Regions from separate parts of the Sphingobium wonjuense genome, predicted to be linked through region 1. Evidence: riboswitches for the same ligand, from Rfam matches in the RefSeq annotation. Region 1 holds a riboswitch; each other region holds the start of a gene.
What was found. Region 1 has a riboswitch for cobalamin ahead of cobW (cobalamin biosynthesis protein CobW). Riboswitches for the same ligand answer to the same signal wherever they lie in the genome.
Positions count from the first base shown of each region.

Region 2: another riboswitch for cobalamin. It lies ahead of U5A82_RS04765 (TonB-dependent receptor plug domain-containing protein); the one in region 1 lies ahead of cobW (cobalamin biosynthesis protein CobW).
Region 3: another riboswitch for cobalamin. It lies ahead of U5A82_RS04800 (TonB-dependent receptor plug domain-containing protein); the one in region 1 lies ahead of cobW (cobalamin biosynthesis protein CobW).

Region 1 covers NZ_JAYKZY010000001.1:166,486-171,671, reverse strand. The annotation lists gene cobN (cobaltochelatase subunit CobN) at 1-1,825, opposite strand, end outside; gene cobW (cobalamin biosynthesis protein CobW) at 1,835-2,872, opposite strand; cobalamin riboswitch at 3,055-3,278, opposite strand; gene U5A82_RS00845 (hypothetical protein) at 3,408-3,776, opposite strand; gene U5A82_RS00840 (HoxN/HupN/NixA family nickel/cobalt transporter) at 3,820-4,866, opposite strand; gene U5A82_RS00835 (peptidase) at 4,863-5,186, opposite strand, start outside.
Region 2 covers NZ_JAYKZY010000002.1:189,018-194,203, reverse strand. The annotation lists gene cobW (cobalamin biosynthesis protein CobW) at 1-740, opposite strand, end outside; gene U5A82_RS04765 (TonB-dependent receptor plug domain-containing protein) at 801-2,747, opposite strand; cobalamin riboswitch at 2,949-3,189, opposite strand; gene U5A82_RS04760 (LacI family DNA-binding transcriptional regulator) at 3,325-4,323, opposite strand; gene U5A82_RS04755 (ribokinase) at 4,441-5,186, shown strand, end outside.
Region 3 covers NZ_JAYKZY010000002.1:199,342-204,527, forward strand. The annotation lists gene U5A82_RS04785 (ABC transporter substrate-binding protein) at 1-350, opposite strand, end outside; gene U5A82_RS04790 (FecCD family ABC transporter permease) at 437-1,432, shown strand; gene U5A82_RS04795 (ABC transporter ATP-binding protein) at 1,426-2,208, shown strand; cobalamin riboswitch at 2,229-2,414, shown strand; gene U5A82_RS04800 (TonB-dependent receptor plug domain-containing protein) at 2,558-4,528, shown strand; gene U5A82_RS04805 (DUF1636 domain-containing protein) at 4,539-4,946, shown strand; partial or broken gene cobT (nicotinate-nucleotide--dimethylbenzimidazole phosphoribosyltransferase) at 4,943-5,186, shown strand, end outside.

The DNA of each region.
Region 1 (5,186 bases):
GCGCCTCGATCCGGGCCAGCCCCGCCCCGCTTTCGCTTTGCACCAGGGGCGGCGGGACATGCCCGATGGTGACGGCGCCGATGCGCCGCTTGGCCTGCGCGGCTTCGCCCGGATCGTTGACGATGAAGGGATAGATCACCGGTGTCGCGCCGGTCAGCGCCTCGGGCCAGCAGGCGTCGGACAAGGCCACCGATTTGCCCGGCAACCATTCCAGCGTGCCATGCGCGCCGATATGAACCAGCGCGTCCACGCCCCGTTCGCGCAGCCACAGATAGAACGCGACATAGCTATGGCGCGGGCAGCGGGACAGATCGTGATAGTCCCCGTCGCGATGGGCGCGCTCGCCCCGTTCGGGCTGCAACGCGACCAGCGCATTGCCGACAGACAGCGCGGCAAATTGAAAGGCGCCATCGACCACGGCCACATCGGTCTCCGGCTCGCCCCACGTGGCGTAAAGCTGCGCGCGCAAGGCTTCGGGCAGCGCCGCCAATGCCTTGCGATATTCGGTCAGCGACGTGCGCAGATGCTCGCTGGCAAGGCGCACGGACAGATCGGTCCGGGCATCTGTGAGATATCCCGCTTCGGAAAAATCGGACAATATCGCCTCGGCAGAGGCGAGCGCATCCAGCCCAACGGCGTGGGCCATCTGGTATGCCTTGCCGGGATAAGTCGACAGGATCAGGGCGACGCGCCGGTCGCCCACCGGACTTTGCGCAAGTGCGACCCAGCCCGCCACCCGCGCGGCAATCGCCTCGATCCGGTCGGGATCGGCGCGATGAATGGTGCGGGCAAAGCCTAGTGCGGGATCGCGCGCACCCGCTTCCTTGAAGCTGGCGACCCCGGCAAAGACCCGGCCATCAATCTCGGGCAAGACCACGTGCATGGCGAGGTCTGCAGGGGACAGCCCACGCGAAGTCGCTGCCCAGCCGGCGCGGCCCGATGTGGCCAGCGCCAGTTGGAACACGGGAACACCCGCGCCATCGAGCGGGGTATCGCCATCCTGGCCGCGCGCGGAAAAGGCGGTGGCGTTGATAATTGCCGCCGGGCCAAGGCCGCACACCCAGCGGTCCACCTGATCGCGCACTTGCGGAGCCTTCAGCGAGGGGACGAAAATCGACAGCGCGTCAAAGCCGTGCCGGTCGAACGCGGCATGGAGGGCGGCAAACGGGTCCAGATCGTGCGCGGTCAGGTACGAACGATAGAACACGATCAGGACCAGCGGCCGGGCTGGATCGCGCGCAAAGGATTCGGGATCGACCACGCCCAGATCGGGATGCCACCCACCCGCCATCGGCAGCGGCTGGCATGTTTGGGCAGGGGCGTCGATAAGCCCTGCCAGCCGCGACAGAGCGACCAGCGCGGCCTGTGCCGCCTCCATGCCGCCTGCGTCGCACCATTGCGCAAGGTCGCGCAGCGCGGGCACTGGTACGGTCGAAGCCGCATCCAGCCGCGCGTCCTCAAAACCGTCGCCGGGCAGCACGGCCAGCGCGATGCCGCGCGACCGGGCGAGCGCCTCGACCTGTTGCAGTCCATAGCGCCAATAGGGCGTTCCGCCAATCAGCCGGATTAGGACCGCCTTTGCGCCCGACAGCGTCCGTTCGACATAAGTATCGACCGACAATGGATGGATCAGCGCGGCCAGATTGGCGAGTTGCAGCGAAGGAAACGCTGCGTCGGCCGTGCGGGCATGGTGCCACGCTGCCGCGAACGCCCCAAGGTCGCTGTCCGAAAAGGACAGCACCACCAGATCCGCAGGCTCTTGCCCCAGATCCTGCGGGACGGCGGTTTCCTCCATCCCATGGGTTTCGCGGAAGATGACGTGCATGGCCTGCGCCTACGCCAGCAGCACTGCGCGAATGGCCTCGGCATCGACATGATCGTGTTCGGCAATGGCGACCAGTGTGGTGCGGCGCGGCTCATCCGGGCGCCATGGGCGATCGTACTGGTAGCGCACCCGCGCGCCCACCGCCTGCACCAACAGCCGCATCGGCTTGCCCGCCACGGCAGCATAGCCCTTTACGCGCAGGATATGGTGATCGCGCGCCAGCGTCTCGATCCGCGTGACCAGCGGCGCCGGATCGGCGATCTCGCCCCATTCGACCACGGTGCTGTCAAAATCATCATGCTCGTGGTCGTCCTCACCATCGTGGTGCGACGGGCGCGCGGCGATGTCGGCCTCAGCGGCGGCATCAAGGCCAAGAATTACGCACGGATCGACCACGCCTTCGGTCAGTTCGATCACCGGCACCGCGCGGCTGATCTCCGCCGCGATGATCGCGCGCGCGGAGGCAACGCCTTCGGGTCCAGCCAGGTCGACCTTGGTCAGGAGGATCATGTCGGCGCAGGCAAGCTGATCCTCGAACACTTCTGACAGCGGCGTCTCGTGATCGATGCTCGGATCTGCGGCGCGCTGCGCGTCGAGCGCGGCCACATCGGGCGCAAACCGTCCCGCTGCAACCGCCTCGGCATCGGCCAGCGCCAGCACGCCGTCCACGGTGATACGGCTGCGGATCGCGGGCCAGTCGAACGCCTTGAGCAGCGGCTTGGGCAGGGCGAGGCCAGACGTCTCGATCAGGATGTGATCCGGGCGCGGATCGAGCGCCAGCAGCTTTTCCACCGTCGGGATGAAATCGTCCGCCACGGTGCAGCAGATGCAACCATTGGCCAACTCGACGATATTTTCCGCCGGGCAATCGGGAATGGCGCAGGATTCCAGAATTTGGCCATCCACGCCCAGCGAGCCGAATTCGTTTACCACCACGGCCAGCCTGCGGCCGCCGGCATGGCGGATCAGGTGGCTGATGAGCGTGGTCTTCCCGGCGCCCAGAAAGCCCGTGATGATCGTGACCGGCACCTTTGACAGTTCGGGCATGGTAACTTCTCCGCGCGCCAGAGCGAGACACGGCGAGGCTTGCCGGACAAGTCCGGTCGGCGCGCGACGACGGGCGGGCGCGACAAAGCACCCGTTACCACGCAACCCGTGCAGCCCCAGCCACACAGCTTCGTCGCTCAGACGGAGAGTTACCGTGCCGTGACCATACCCTGGATCAGGCAAGAGCGACCGGTGCGCCGGCAGGTCTCCTGGCTCGCGGGTCACAGCTTGATGCACGCCTTCCCAGACTTGCGCCAAGCGCGGTCCAGTGGCTGCTCCTGAATTCAGGAGCATGTGCATCGCGCTATCCGCTTACAGTTGCAGGGACAGCCACGGATTTGGAAGAAAGCTTCCGCACCGCATTCCCGATTAAGCCCTTGCGGGCACCGGCGCGATCATCGAAGGGCGAGTTGCCTCGTTCCTTCACCGCACACCCTAGACGAAAACAGATGCCAAGCCAATTGACGTTGTTGCCTCATCCGTTTCGCACCACCGCCTTATCTCGGTTGGGATGTCTGCCAGACGCTCGATCCCATCACAACGATAGGTCCAGACCGTTATCTCGGTTATCCGTTTTTCTGATTCTGGGAGCGCCTGACCGGGGCAATCGGCCATCCTTGGCCCACCGGAACCGCCCGCGAGACGTAATCCCGAGAATATCCTCAACCCGTCGTTGGCTGAGAGGTTTGCACGTTATCTGGAAAAGTCGCTCCCTTATGCCGTGGGCGAGATCTTCAGCGGCCTGCCTCAAATCCTGAGCAAAGACACGGCTTCGGCCGGATTTCGCGAAAATTTCTGTAGAACGCGCCATCAGCATTCGGATCACTGCGTCCCGCTCGCCGCGATATACGCGAAGCCCGAGCGGCATAAGGACATCGAGATCGATCGAGACGGTGAAGGACATGCCGTCGCGCCTGAGTATGACGCAACAATCCACCCGTTGACGGTCAGGCAACGACTGTGACCTCGATCTCGTCCAAGCGTTTCCAGCGGTAGATCGCAAAGCTGGCGAGCCAGCACAGCACGAACAGTCCGATGATGGCGAAGCCGAGGCTGTTGAAATTCTCGCCCAGTTTGGCGGCAAGGCTCCAGGGCCACCCCTTCAGATCAAGTTTGTCACCTATCAGGGCCAGCGTCTCGATCCCGCCGATGACAATGGCCACGATGGCCGAGATCAGGGTGATGGTGATGTTGTAATAGAGCTTGCGGATCGGCTTTACGAAAGCCCATTCATAAGCGCCCAGCATCACCACGCCGTCCGCCGTATCGATCAGAGCCATACCGACCGCGAACAGCGCGGGCAGCACCAGTATCGTGCCGATCGACAGGCCATTGACCGCCTGGCTGGCCGACATGCCCAGAATGGCGACTTCGGTTGCAGTATCGAACCCCAGCCCGAACAGAAAACCCAGCGGGGCCATATGCCAACTTTTGTTCACGAGACGGAACATCGGCCTGAACAACCGCGAGAGCAGGCCGCGACCACCCAGCAGCAGGTCCAGATCGTCGTCAGCATAGTGGCCGCCCGCGCGAACATGGCCAAACGTCCGCCAGACCGAGCGAAGGATGACCAGATTCATGCCCGCGATGGTGAACAGGAAAATCGCGGAAATTACGGTCGCGACCACGCTGCCGATTTCCTTGAAGACACCGAACCCCGACAGCGCGCTGGCCGTCACAGCGATGGTGATAGATGCAATCGCAATGATGCCGGAATGCCCGATCGCAAACCAGAAACCGACCGAAACCGGGCGCTGACCATCTTGCATCAATTTGCGCGTCACATTGTCGATGGCCGCAATATGATCGGCATCGACCGCGTGACGCAGGCCAAGTCCCCACGCTAGCACGGCGGTGCCCAGCATCAGGGGCTGCGCATGAAACAGGCTATAGGCCCAGATCCACACGGCAATGTTGGCGGCAATCAACCCCGTAAACAAAGCGCCGATCCGGCGGCGCAAGGATAGGGACGCCGATGCGACAGATGCGATCATGACGGACTCCGTGAACGAAGGAAAAATGGGCGGCGTGAGCGCCGCCGCCGGATACGCCGCAAGTCGCGGCCAAGTTTGCGCAGGCCCATCCACGCCCCGGTGCCGCAGACCAGCGTGACCGCCGCCAGCAAGGGCAGGATAAGGATGTAGCGCAGCGAACCTTGGCGCAGGCCGGGCAGGTCAAAGCTGTGCGGCGCGTTCCACAGCCAGCGTCCGGCGCGTCCCCTGCCATCGACTGCACGCAGCAAAGTGCCCGATGCCCCGTCAATATAAAGACGCGTGGTCTGCGGATCGGCCAGCACCGCACGCCACACCGGCAA
Region 2 (5,186 bases), on a different contig from region 1:
TGGTCATGATCCTCCATGCCATCGATATGCGACGGGCGAGCGTCCAGATCATCCTCGGCCGCTGCGGTCAGTCCCAACAGTGCCGCCGGATCGACCGCACCCTGTGCTGCGCGCACGATCCCCACGCCGGGACGGGTATGGGCGTTCACTTGCGCTTCGACCATGCGGAGGCTGTCGGCATCGACCAGGTCGGTCTTGTTGAGCACGACCATGTCGGCGCAGATCAGCTGCTCCTCGAACAATTCCTCCAGTGGGCTGTCATGATCGAGATTGGGATCGGCCGCGCGGGCGGCCGCCAGCGCCGCTTCGTCCGTCGCGAAGCGACCGGCCGCCACCGCATCGGCATCGATCAGCGCGATCACGCCATCGACCGTCGCCCGCGTGCGGATGTCGGGCCATTGGAAGGCCTTCACCAGCGGTTTCGGCAGGGCAAGGCCCGAGGTTTCGATGATGATATGGTCCGGCGGATTGGGCCGGTCGAGCAGCTTCTGCATGGTCGGCAGAAAATCGTCGGCCACGGTACAGCAGATGCAGCCATTGGCCAGTTCGACGATATCGTCTTCCGGGCAGGCCGCGTCGTTGCAGCCCTTGACCAGTTCGCGATCGACGCCGACGTCGCCAAATTCATTGATGATGAGCGCCAGGCGGCGCCCCTTCGCATTCTGTAGCAGGTGGCGGACGAGCGTGGTCTTGCCCGCGCCCAGGAATCCCGTGATGACGGTAGTGGGCACTTTGCTCACGCGGCTTCTCCTTCCAGATGGTCTTGTGCGCCGCTGACGGACGGCGGCGCAGGGGTCAGGTCAGAAGCGGACGCGCACACCGCCATAGCCCGCGCGACCGGCGGTGGCGTAGCTGAACACCTCTTCGTACGCCTCGTCCGCCAGATTTTCGACGCGACCGAAGAGGGTGATGGCCGGGGTGAGCTTATATTCGGCGTTGAGGTTCACCAGCACATATTCGCGGAGCGATACGCCGACCGGGACATAGCTGGGGTCGGTGAAGGCGACGTCGCTCTGCCGCCCGTTATAGCGCATGGTCAGCGTACCGGAGAAACGCTCGTCCTTGCTGAAGACGGTTGCGTTGAAGCTGGCGACATGCCTGGGGCGGCGGACTTCCTCGACGCCATTTTCCCGCGCCTTGAGATAGGTGTAGGCTGCGTCCAGCCGGATCTGCGGGACCGGCCGGGCGCTGACGAACACTTCGACGCCGCACTGTTTCGACCGGGTGGTGCGATTGTCCGGGGTCGCGACGAAGGTCGGCGCGGGATAGCTGGTGAAGATTTCATCCTTCAGCCGCGAATCGAAATAGGTCGCGCCGACCGTCGCCAGATTGTCGCCGAAGCTCTGCTCGATCCCGGCTTCCCAGCCTTCCGACTTTTCCGGCTTCAGGTTCGGGTTGCCGATATAGCGGCCATCCGAATAGCCATAGAGTTCGTAATAGCCCGGATTCTTGACGCCGGTGCCATAGGCGCCGCGGATGCGGGTGCCGGTGGCGAAGCGATAGCTGCCCTGCGCGCGCCAGGTCGTGACATCGTCGAACCGGTCGTTTTCGTCCCGGCGGATCGACGCGCCCAGCGACAGGGCGTCATCGACCAACAGTTCATATTGCCCGACCAGACCGACATTGTCCGTGTGTCGCTTGCCCCGAAAGACGAAGGCGGAGGGTGTGGTGTTCTGGAACTGCTCGCGCTCCACATCGACGGCGGCGGTCAGACGGAGGGCGACGCTGTCCGTGCCGAAACGCAGGCTGGATTCCGCGCTGCCTTTATAGCGCTGCCCCTTGTCGCCCGCATTGCGCCCGAAAGCGGTGTAGCCCTTGCGCGTGGTGTCCGCCAACTGGGCCGACACGGCATTGGTCCAGCGGCCATCGAGCGCGGTCAACTCGGCGCGGACAAGGCCGTAAAAGGCCTGGTTCTTGAAGCGCATGCCGGGCGTGTCGACCACATAGCCGAACAGAGGACTGGACGGATCAAATTCGGTGTCGTCGGTGTCGGCGTCGGTCAGGCTGTAGCGGGCGACGCCAGTGATCTTCACATTGTCGGCAGGCGACCAGATCAGCTTGGCGCTCAGGCCCGCGCTGTCCGAACCCAATTTGCGCGTGCCATAGCGCGCGGTCGCTATGCCATCGGTGCGATAATAGGAGCCGGAAAGCGCATAGTCGAGCGTGCCGCTGACCCCGGCCGCGCGAACGCCGCCGGTGAAGGTGCCGAACGATCCGCCTTCGGCACGGGCGGAAAAGCCAGGAGCTTCCGCGCCGGTGAGCGTGATATATTGGATCACGCCACCGATCGCATCAGACCCGTAGAGCGAGGATTGCTGGCCGCGCAGCACTTCCACCTTGGCCGCAGGATCGGCGATCAGCGTACCGAAATCATATTCGCCATAATAGGGATCGGACGCCTCGATCCCGTCGATGAGGACGAGGACGTGATTGCTTTCCGACCCACGAATACGAACCTGCGTAAAGCCGCCGATCGCACCGGTGCGACTGACCGCCACACCCGGAACGTCGCGCAGGATGTCGGACACGATGCGAGTCTGGCGGGTTTCGAGCGCCTGCGCGTCCAGCACGGTGACCGAAGCGCCCAGCTGGTCCACGCGCACCGCATCGCCCGACCGGGAAGCCGTGACGACGATCGTCTCGCCCTTGTCGTTCGTGGTCGGCAGGGTCGGGTTGGATTGGGCGAGCGCCGCGCCGCTGCTGGCGACGGCGAATATCGAAACGGATATGGCAAAAATCTTGGTCATAACTACCCCCTCAAGCGCCAGAGCAACCTGGGCGGGGGCGCGCCGCTCAGTCGGCGGCCTGGAGCCGACGACAAGCGGTAGCCGGGCAAGCGCCATGATCGGGCGCTCGCCCATGGACGCGTGACCGCACGGCCCCAGCCGCACACACTCGTCGCTCAGACGGAAACATACCGTGCCTCGACCATCCCCTGGACCCAGGCAAGAGCGACCAAAACGCCGGCAGGTCTCCTGGCTCGCGGGTCAGGGCTTGATGCACGCCTTCCCAGGCCTTCAGGACAGATCGTCCAGCCCAGTGGCTGCGCCCCTTTTTCACAAAGGGCGCGATGTGCATCGCGCTCGCCGCTTACAGTTGCAGGGACAGCTGCGGATTTGGATGGAGGACCATCCGCACCGCCTTCCCATTTTAAGCCTCTTTCGAGGCACCGGCGCGATCATGATCAGGCGCGTAGCGCCCGCTCGTTCGCGCTCATAGGGCGGTTTGTCGATAATGCCAATTGGAGATTGCGGCCCGTATTGCAGGAATGCTCGAACGGGAAGATGACCGTTTGAGGGGGTGCGGGAAATTCGGAAAGGCTGTTCAGCTAATCGCGACCTGGGGATGCGGTGCGGTCGAGCATCGTTCGATCATCACCGTTTCCAGGATGACGCGCCGTTTGAGATGGATCTGATCCTCGATCCGACGCACCAGTGCGTCCACCGCTTCGCCTGCCATGTCCTCCACAGGCATTTCGATCGTCGTCAACGGCGGCGTGCTCATCGCGGCCCACGGGATGTCGTCGAAGCCGATGACCGAGAGATCCTCCGGGACCCGCTGCCCTCGCGCCTGGACATGCCGCATCACGCCGAGCGCGATCAGATCGGCGCCCACGAACACCGCCGTGGCCGTGCCGGCATCGAGCGCATCGACGACTTGACCGTCCAGATCGATCGAGAAGCTGTTCTCGACGACGAAGCTCAATTCCGCCTGGGACCGGATTGTCTGGATCGCCGCTTCGCACCGGTCGCGCATGCTGGCGATATCCATCGGTCCGCAGATCACGCCGATATGACGGTGGCCCAGTTCGATGAGGTGCGCGATCGCCGCGCGGCCGCCGCCGGCATAGTCGGCCTGGATCGTCTCGAAACCCGGCACCGATCGATCGACGACGATCGTCGGGATATCGGCGATGCTGGCACCCGCCGTGTCGACGTCGCGGATCGGGAACCAGACGATGCCGTCCACGCCACGCTCCGCCAGAACCTTCAGCACTTCCTTCTCAAGGTCGTCGACGCCCCCGGTATCCGTGACGAAGACGCTATAGTCGTGGTGGCGCGCGCGCTGCACGACGGATTGCGCGAGCGTGGGGAAAAACGGGTTGGTCAGATCGGGAACGACGAGTCCGATCGTTCCGGTCTTTCCCGTCCGCGTCGCCTTCGCGCTCATATTCTGGCGGTATCCGAGGTCTTCTGCGACGCGCAGGATACGAATGCGCGACTCCTCGCCCAACGATCCTGTCCTGTTCACGGCATAGGACGCACTGGCCAGCGAAACCCCGGCCGCCTTTGCGACATCCTTCAATGTAATGCGCTTCGCCAAGATCGCCCTTCCGTCGATGCTCACCCGGACGAATGGATCGTCACGGCATGGACTTGCTAACGGACTTCAAACATCATATCCACCATATTAAGTGAAACGTTTCATGGCAAATGGCAGATGGCTTTTGATATTGTCGTTCTCGGCAGCTTGAATACGGATTTCTCGTTCCATGTCGCGACCTTCCCCACGCCGGGTGAGACGGTGCTGGCGGATCGTCTGTCAGTGAGTGCGGGTGGCAAGGGCGGCAATCAGGCGGTCGCCGCCGCCCGCATGAACAAGACGGTGGCGATGATCGCCGCCGTCGGCTCCGATGACCGTGGCACCGCACTCATCGACTATCTCGCGCAAAGTGGCGTCGATGTGGACGGCATATGGCGGCGGGAGCACAGTCCCACCGGACTTGCGACGATCCTGGTCAATGGCGCCGGTGAGAATCTGATCGTCGTCGATCAAGGCGCCAACCGAACGCTGGCACCGTCGGATTTCGAACATCGCCTTCCTGTTGCCCGGTACGCGTTGGCGCAGTTCGAGACGCCACTAGCCACGATCGCCGCATTCCTTCGCACGGCACGTCGAGCGGGCAGCACATGTATTCTCAACGCCGCGCCGGCGAAGCTGGACGGCAAGCGGTTGTTTCCTTTTTGCGACATCCTGGTCATCAATGAGCCTGAACTCGGGGCCTATATCGGCTCATCGGTCAGCGGCCTGACCGAAGATCAGATCGGCGATGCCGCCAAGGCGCTGCTGTCACGGGACGACCAGACCGTGATCGTCACCAGAGGACGCGCCGGAGTGATCGCGATCAGGAGCGGCGCGAAACTTGTCGTGTCGGCCCATCAGGCGGAGGCGGTCGATACCACCGG
Region 3 (5,186 bases), on a different contig from region 1:
TGCGCCTTGAGGACCGCGATCGCCGGATTGCGCCGCGCAGGCATGCCGATCACCAGATCGGGATCGGCCGCCAGCACTTCTTCGGCAGACCCACCCAATATCGGCAGACCCCGCGCTTGCGCAGCGGCGGCGGACATTTGCGGATCGGTGGCATTGTGGGTCAGTCCGGCAATCTGGTCGCGATCCGCAAGCGCGAGGACGAGTTGGTCGGCGCAGAGGTTAAGCGATATGATCCGACGGGGCGCGGCTGGATCGGGATGCACGGTGCTGGCCGACGCTTGCCCGACCGACAGGATGGCGACGGCACCGCCCAAAAGCCCATAGCGCGCAAAAGACGTAAAGCATGTCATGCGCCAGATTCCATAGCGACACGATCCCGGGACACAAGTGTGACGGGGTGCCCATCCCATGCGAGGCCTATGTGGACGAACATTTCCTGACACCATCACGCCATAGGGGCCTGATCCCGCTTCTTCTAATCGGGCTGGCTGTTGCGGCAATCGCATCGCTCAGTTTCGGGCCGGTGACGCTGCCGCCCGAACGGCTGTTCGCGGCGTTGGCGGGCCATGGCGATCGGGTGGCCCACGCCATCCTGTTCGACTTGCGCCTGCCGCGCACCATCATCGGGCTGATAGTCGGGGCCATGCTCGGTCTGGCAGGTGCGGTCCTGCAGGGCTATCTGCGCAATCCGCTCGCCGAACCATCGGTGCTGGGCGCGTCCAATTGCGCCGCCCTGGGGGCTGTCGGCGCTATCTATTTTGGCATGGCGGAGTGGCATATCGTCATGTTGCCGCTGCTGGCGATCCTCACCGGCCTTGCCGGGCTGACGCTGTTGTTCCTGCTCAGCGGCCGGTCGGAAAGCCCCCTCACGCTGATTCTGGCCGGCATCGCCATATCGACGCTGGCGATCGCGGGGATCAGCCTGGCGCTCAACCTGTCCCCCAACCCTTTTGCGGCGATGGAAATCATGGCCTGGCTGCTTGGATCGATCGAGAACCGGTCGATCGATCATGTCTGGATCGCCTTGCCTTGCATCCTTCTGGGTGGCGCGCTGCTCCTGTTCGACGGGCGGGCGCTGGACGCGCTGTCGCTGGGGGAGGACGGCGCACGGTCGCTGGGCGTCGATCTCAAACAGACCCGCCTGCGCCTGCTCGCCGGAATCGCCATCGGGGTGGGGGGCGCGGTCGCCGTATCCGGATCGATCGGCTTTATCGGCCTCATCGTGCCGCATATCGTGCGTCCTTGGACGGACCGTCGCCCCTCGTCGCTCCTGCTGCCGTCGCTGCTGGGCGGCGCGGTGCTCCTGACCTTTGCCGACATATTGGTCCGGTTGATCCCGACCACCAACGAACTCAAACTGGGCGTGCTGACAGCCTTCCTCGGCGTCCCCGTCTTCTTGGTCCATCTGCTTCGGGAGCGCCGCCTGTGGTGACCATCGCCGTCCACGATCTTTCGGTCGACCTGGGGCGCCGCCCGGTGCTGCGCCATGTCAGCGCCGATTTCCAACCCGCAACGCTGACCGGCATCATAGGTCCCAACGGGGCGGGGAAATCCACCCTGATAAAAGCCATGCTGGGGCTGCTGCCCGCGCGTGAAGGGACGGTCATGATCGACGGGCAGGATCGCGCCAGTCTGGGCGTGCGCGATCTTGCTCGCAGGATCGCCTACCTGCCGCAGGGTCAGACCCTACACTGGCCGCTCAGTGTCGAACGCGTGGTAGCGCTGGGCCGCCTGCCGCATCTGGCGCCGCTGTCCCGCATCACAGACCTCGACCGCGCCGCCATAGTGCAGGCCATGGCCCGCGCCGATGTCGCGCATCTCGCCCAACGCGATGCCACCCAGCTGTCGGGCGGTGAGCGCGCCCGCGTCATGCTGGCGCGCGCGCTGGCCGTCGGCACGCCCGCACTGGTGGTCGATGAACCACTGGCGTCGCTTGATCCCGGGCATCAGATCGACGTGATGGACCTGCTGGCCCGCGAAGCCCGCAATGGGGCAACGGTGGTGACGGTGCTGCACGACCTCACCATGGCGGCGCGCTATTGCGATCGGCTGATCCTGATCGACGGGGGCGCGGTCGTGGCGCGGGGTACGCCAGCCGATGTGCTGACGGCTGAAACGCTGCGTCAGGTCTACGGCATTTCCGCCCGTATCGAACTGGCGGCGACCTGTCCCATGATCGTGCCGATCGCGCGCACGACAGGTGATTGACGCGCTCGTTACGCTTCCCTATCGGCAGTCACGCGACAGGTTCCCCTTGACCGGGGATGAATATGGGAACGGGAAAACCCCGGCTGCCCCTGCAACTGTAAGCGGAGAGCCATCGGCCATTTGCCATTGGGACATCAGTCTCGAGAAGGCGGCCGAATTGGCATCGACCCGCTAGCCAGGAGACCTGCCTGTCGCGGTCGTCTTTCGTGCGGACAGGGTGTTCCGGGCGGACGGGGGTGAACCCGCATGACGGCAAATCTGTGGACCGCATTCGTGCGGGGGTCGTGCCGCGTCTCCAAAACCGGCTGGTCCTCCTGCGGATGCGGACCGTCATGTTTGGACCCTATCGATGTTGACCTTCACGACTCTGGTTTTCCTGCTTTCCTCCTCCGCCGTTGCCGATGAAGGCGCTGCCGATCGGCAAGCGCCGCCGCCCGATGCCGCTGCAACCGCCGACAAAGGCGCTGACGATATTTTGGTCACGGCCACCCGGCTTGCCCTTCCGCTCGATAAGGTTGCGGCGTCGCTGACAGTCCTCGACAAGGCAGCGATCGACCGGATGCAGGATATCGGCGTCAGCGAACTGCTGCTGCGCACGCCGGGTGTCAGCATGGCGCGCAACGGCGGCTATGGCACGGCGACGTCGCTGCGCATTCGCGGCGCGGAAAGCGACCAGACCGTCGTCGTCATCGACGGCGTGAAGCTCAACGACCCTTCCGCGGCGGGCGGCGGCTATAATTTCGCCAATCTGCTGGTCGGCGACGCGGAGCGGATCGAAATATTGCGCGGTCCGCAATCGATCCTCTGGGGCAGCCAGGCGATCGGCGGCGTCGTCAACGTCGTCACCGCCCTGCCGACGCAGGCGCTGGAGGGCAGCTTCGACGTGGAGGCCGGATCGCGCGACACGGTGAGCGCGCGCGCCGCCATCGGCGGGAACACCGGTCCGCTGCGCTGGCGTATCGGTGGCCAGACGTTCACGACGGCGGGCATCTCGGCGATCGCGCCCGCCTTTGGAGGGCGGGAGAGGGATGGTTACCGCAATCGCCAGCTCACCGGCCGGGCGGAAGTGGCGCTGGCGTCCAACCTGACGGTCGATCTGCGCGGCTATTATTCCAGCGGACGCACGGAATTTGACGCGACCACGGCCGACAGTCCGGCCTATGGGCTGAACCGCGAGTTCGTCGGCTATGCGGGCCTCCGGCTCGACTTGCTGGATGGTCGTTTCCGTAACCGCATCGGCTATGGCTATACCGATACCGATCGCGACAATTTCGACCCCCGCCTTGCGCGCAAGCAGACCTTCGATTCCGCCGGTCGCAACCAGCGCCTCGAATATCAGGGCAGCTTCGCCATAGCCGATGGATGGACCGCCCAGTTCGGCGTGGAAAATGAACGCTCGCGCTTCCGCAGCGTCTCGCCGCCATCATCCCTGTCCGCGCCGATCCCCAATCCGGCGCGTGGTCGTGCGGAGATCACCAGCGTCTACGGGCAATTGTCCGTTGAACCGCTGGCGGGCCTGACGCTGACCGGCGGCGCGCGTCATGACGATCATAACCGCTTCGGCGGGCAGACGCTGGCGTCCGCTGGCGCGATCTGGGCGCTGCCCACCGGCACCGTGCTGCGCGCCAGCTATGGCGAGGGATTCAAGGCGCCGACCCTATACCAGCTTTTCTCCGAATATGGGAACCAGGCGCTATCGCCCGAAAGCGCGCATGGCTGGGAAGCGGGCGCGGAACAGCGGTTTCTGGACGGACGCCTGCGGTTCGGCGGGGTCTGGTTCGATCGGACGACGAAAGACCAGATCATCTTCAACAGCTGTTCGGCCAGTTCTACCCTGGCGCTCTGCTACCAGCCCGGCAGCACGACGATCCGGCGCAGCGGTTATTACCAGAATGTCGCGCGGGCACAGGCGCACGGCATAGAGGCGCAGGCCAGCGTGGAGCCGGTGCCCGGTCTGCTGATCGACGGCAATTACAGCTGGACGGTATCGGAAGACCGTTCGCCCGGCGGGACCAATTTCGGCCGCTGGCTGCCCCGCCGTCCGCGTAATCAGGCCAATGGCTCGATCAGCTATGCCTGGCCGTTCGGACTCACGACCGGCGCTGCGGTTCGCTGGTTGGGCCATAGTTACGACAATGCGTCCAACGCGCTGCGGCTCGACGATTATACGCTGGTCGATCTGCGCGCCGAAGTGAAACTGTTCGACCAACTGCGCCTTTTCGCCCGCGTCGAAAACCTGTTCGACGAAGGCTATATGACCGCCTATCGCTATGGCACGCTGGGCCGCAGTATCTACGCCGGTCTGCGCGGCCGGTTTTGAGGAGGGTCTGATGCTCACGTCCGTTCCCCCCGGCCCCGCGATCGTGGCATGCAGCACATGCCGTTTTTCCGCCGAAGCGCGTGACGATGCGCAAGCCGTGCGTGGAGGCGCACGGCTGGCTGAGGCATTGCGAACGGTCCAGGCGTCGGACCCTCGCTACGCTACGGTGGCCGTTCAGGACATGCCCTGCTTCTTTGCCTGCACGGATCATTGTACCGTCCATCTGCGCGCGCCGGGCAAGGTCAGCTATATACTGGGCCGGTTCACGCCCGACGCTGATGCGGCGCGCGCCATCCTCGACTACGCCGTCCAATATGCGGCCAGCGATCATGGCCGCGTGCCGTTCAAGCAATGGCCCGAAGGGGTGAAGGGTCATTTCATCACCCGTTCGCCGCCCGAAGGATATGTCGCCGAATGAGCTTCGCCACTCTCGCTGATTTTGAACGCGCGCTGGCGACGTTGCCGGTCCCCGACGCTGACGCGCTCGCCCTTGCGCGGGCGCGTCAGGGGCAATTGACGAAACCCCCCGGTTCGCTCGCCCGGCTGGAGGATATCGCGATCCTCTTCGCTGGCTGGCAGGCTGTGGAACGGCCTGCGATCCGATCCGGCAAGGTGCTGATATTCGCGGGCAATCACGGCGTCACCGTCCATGGCGTCA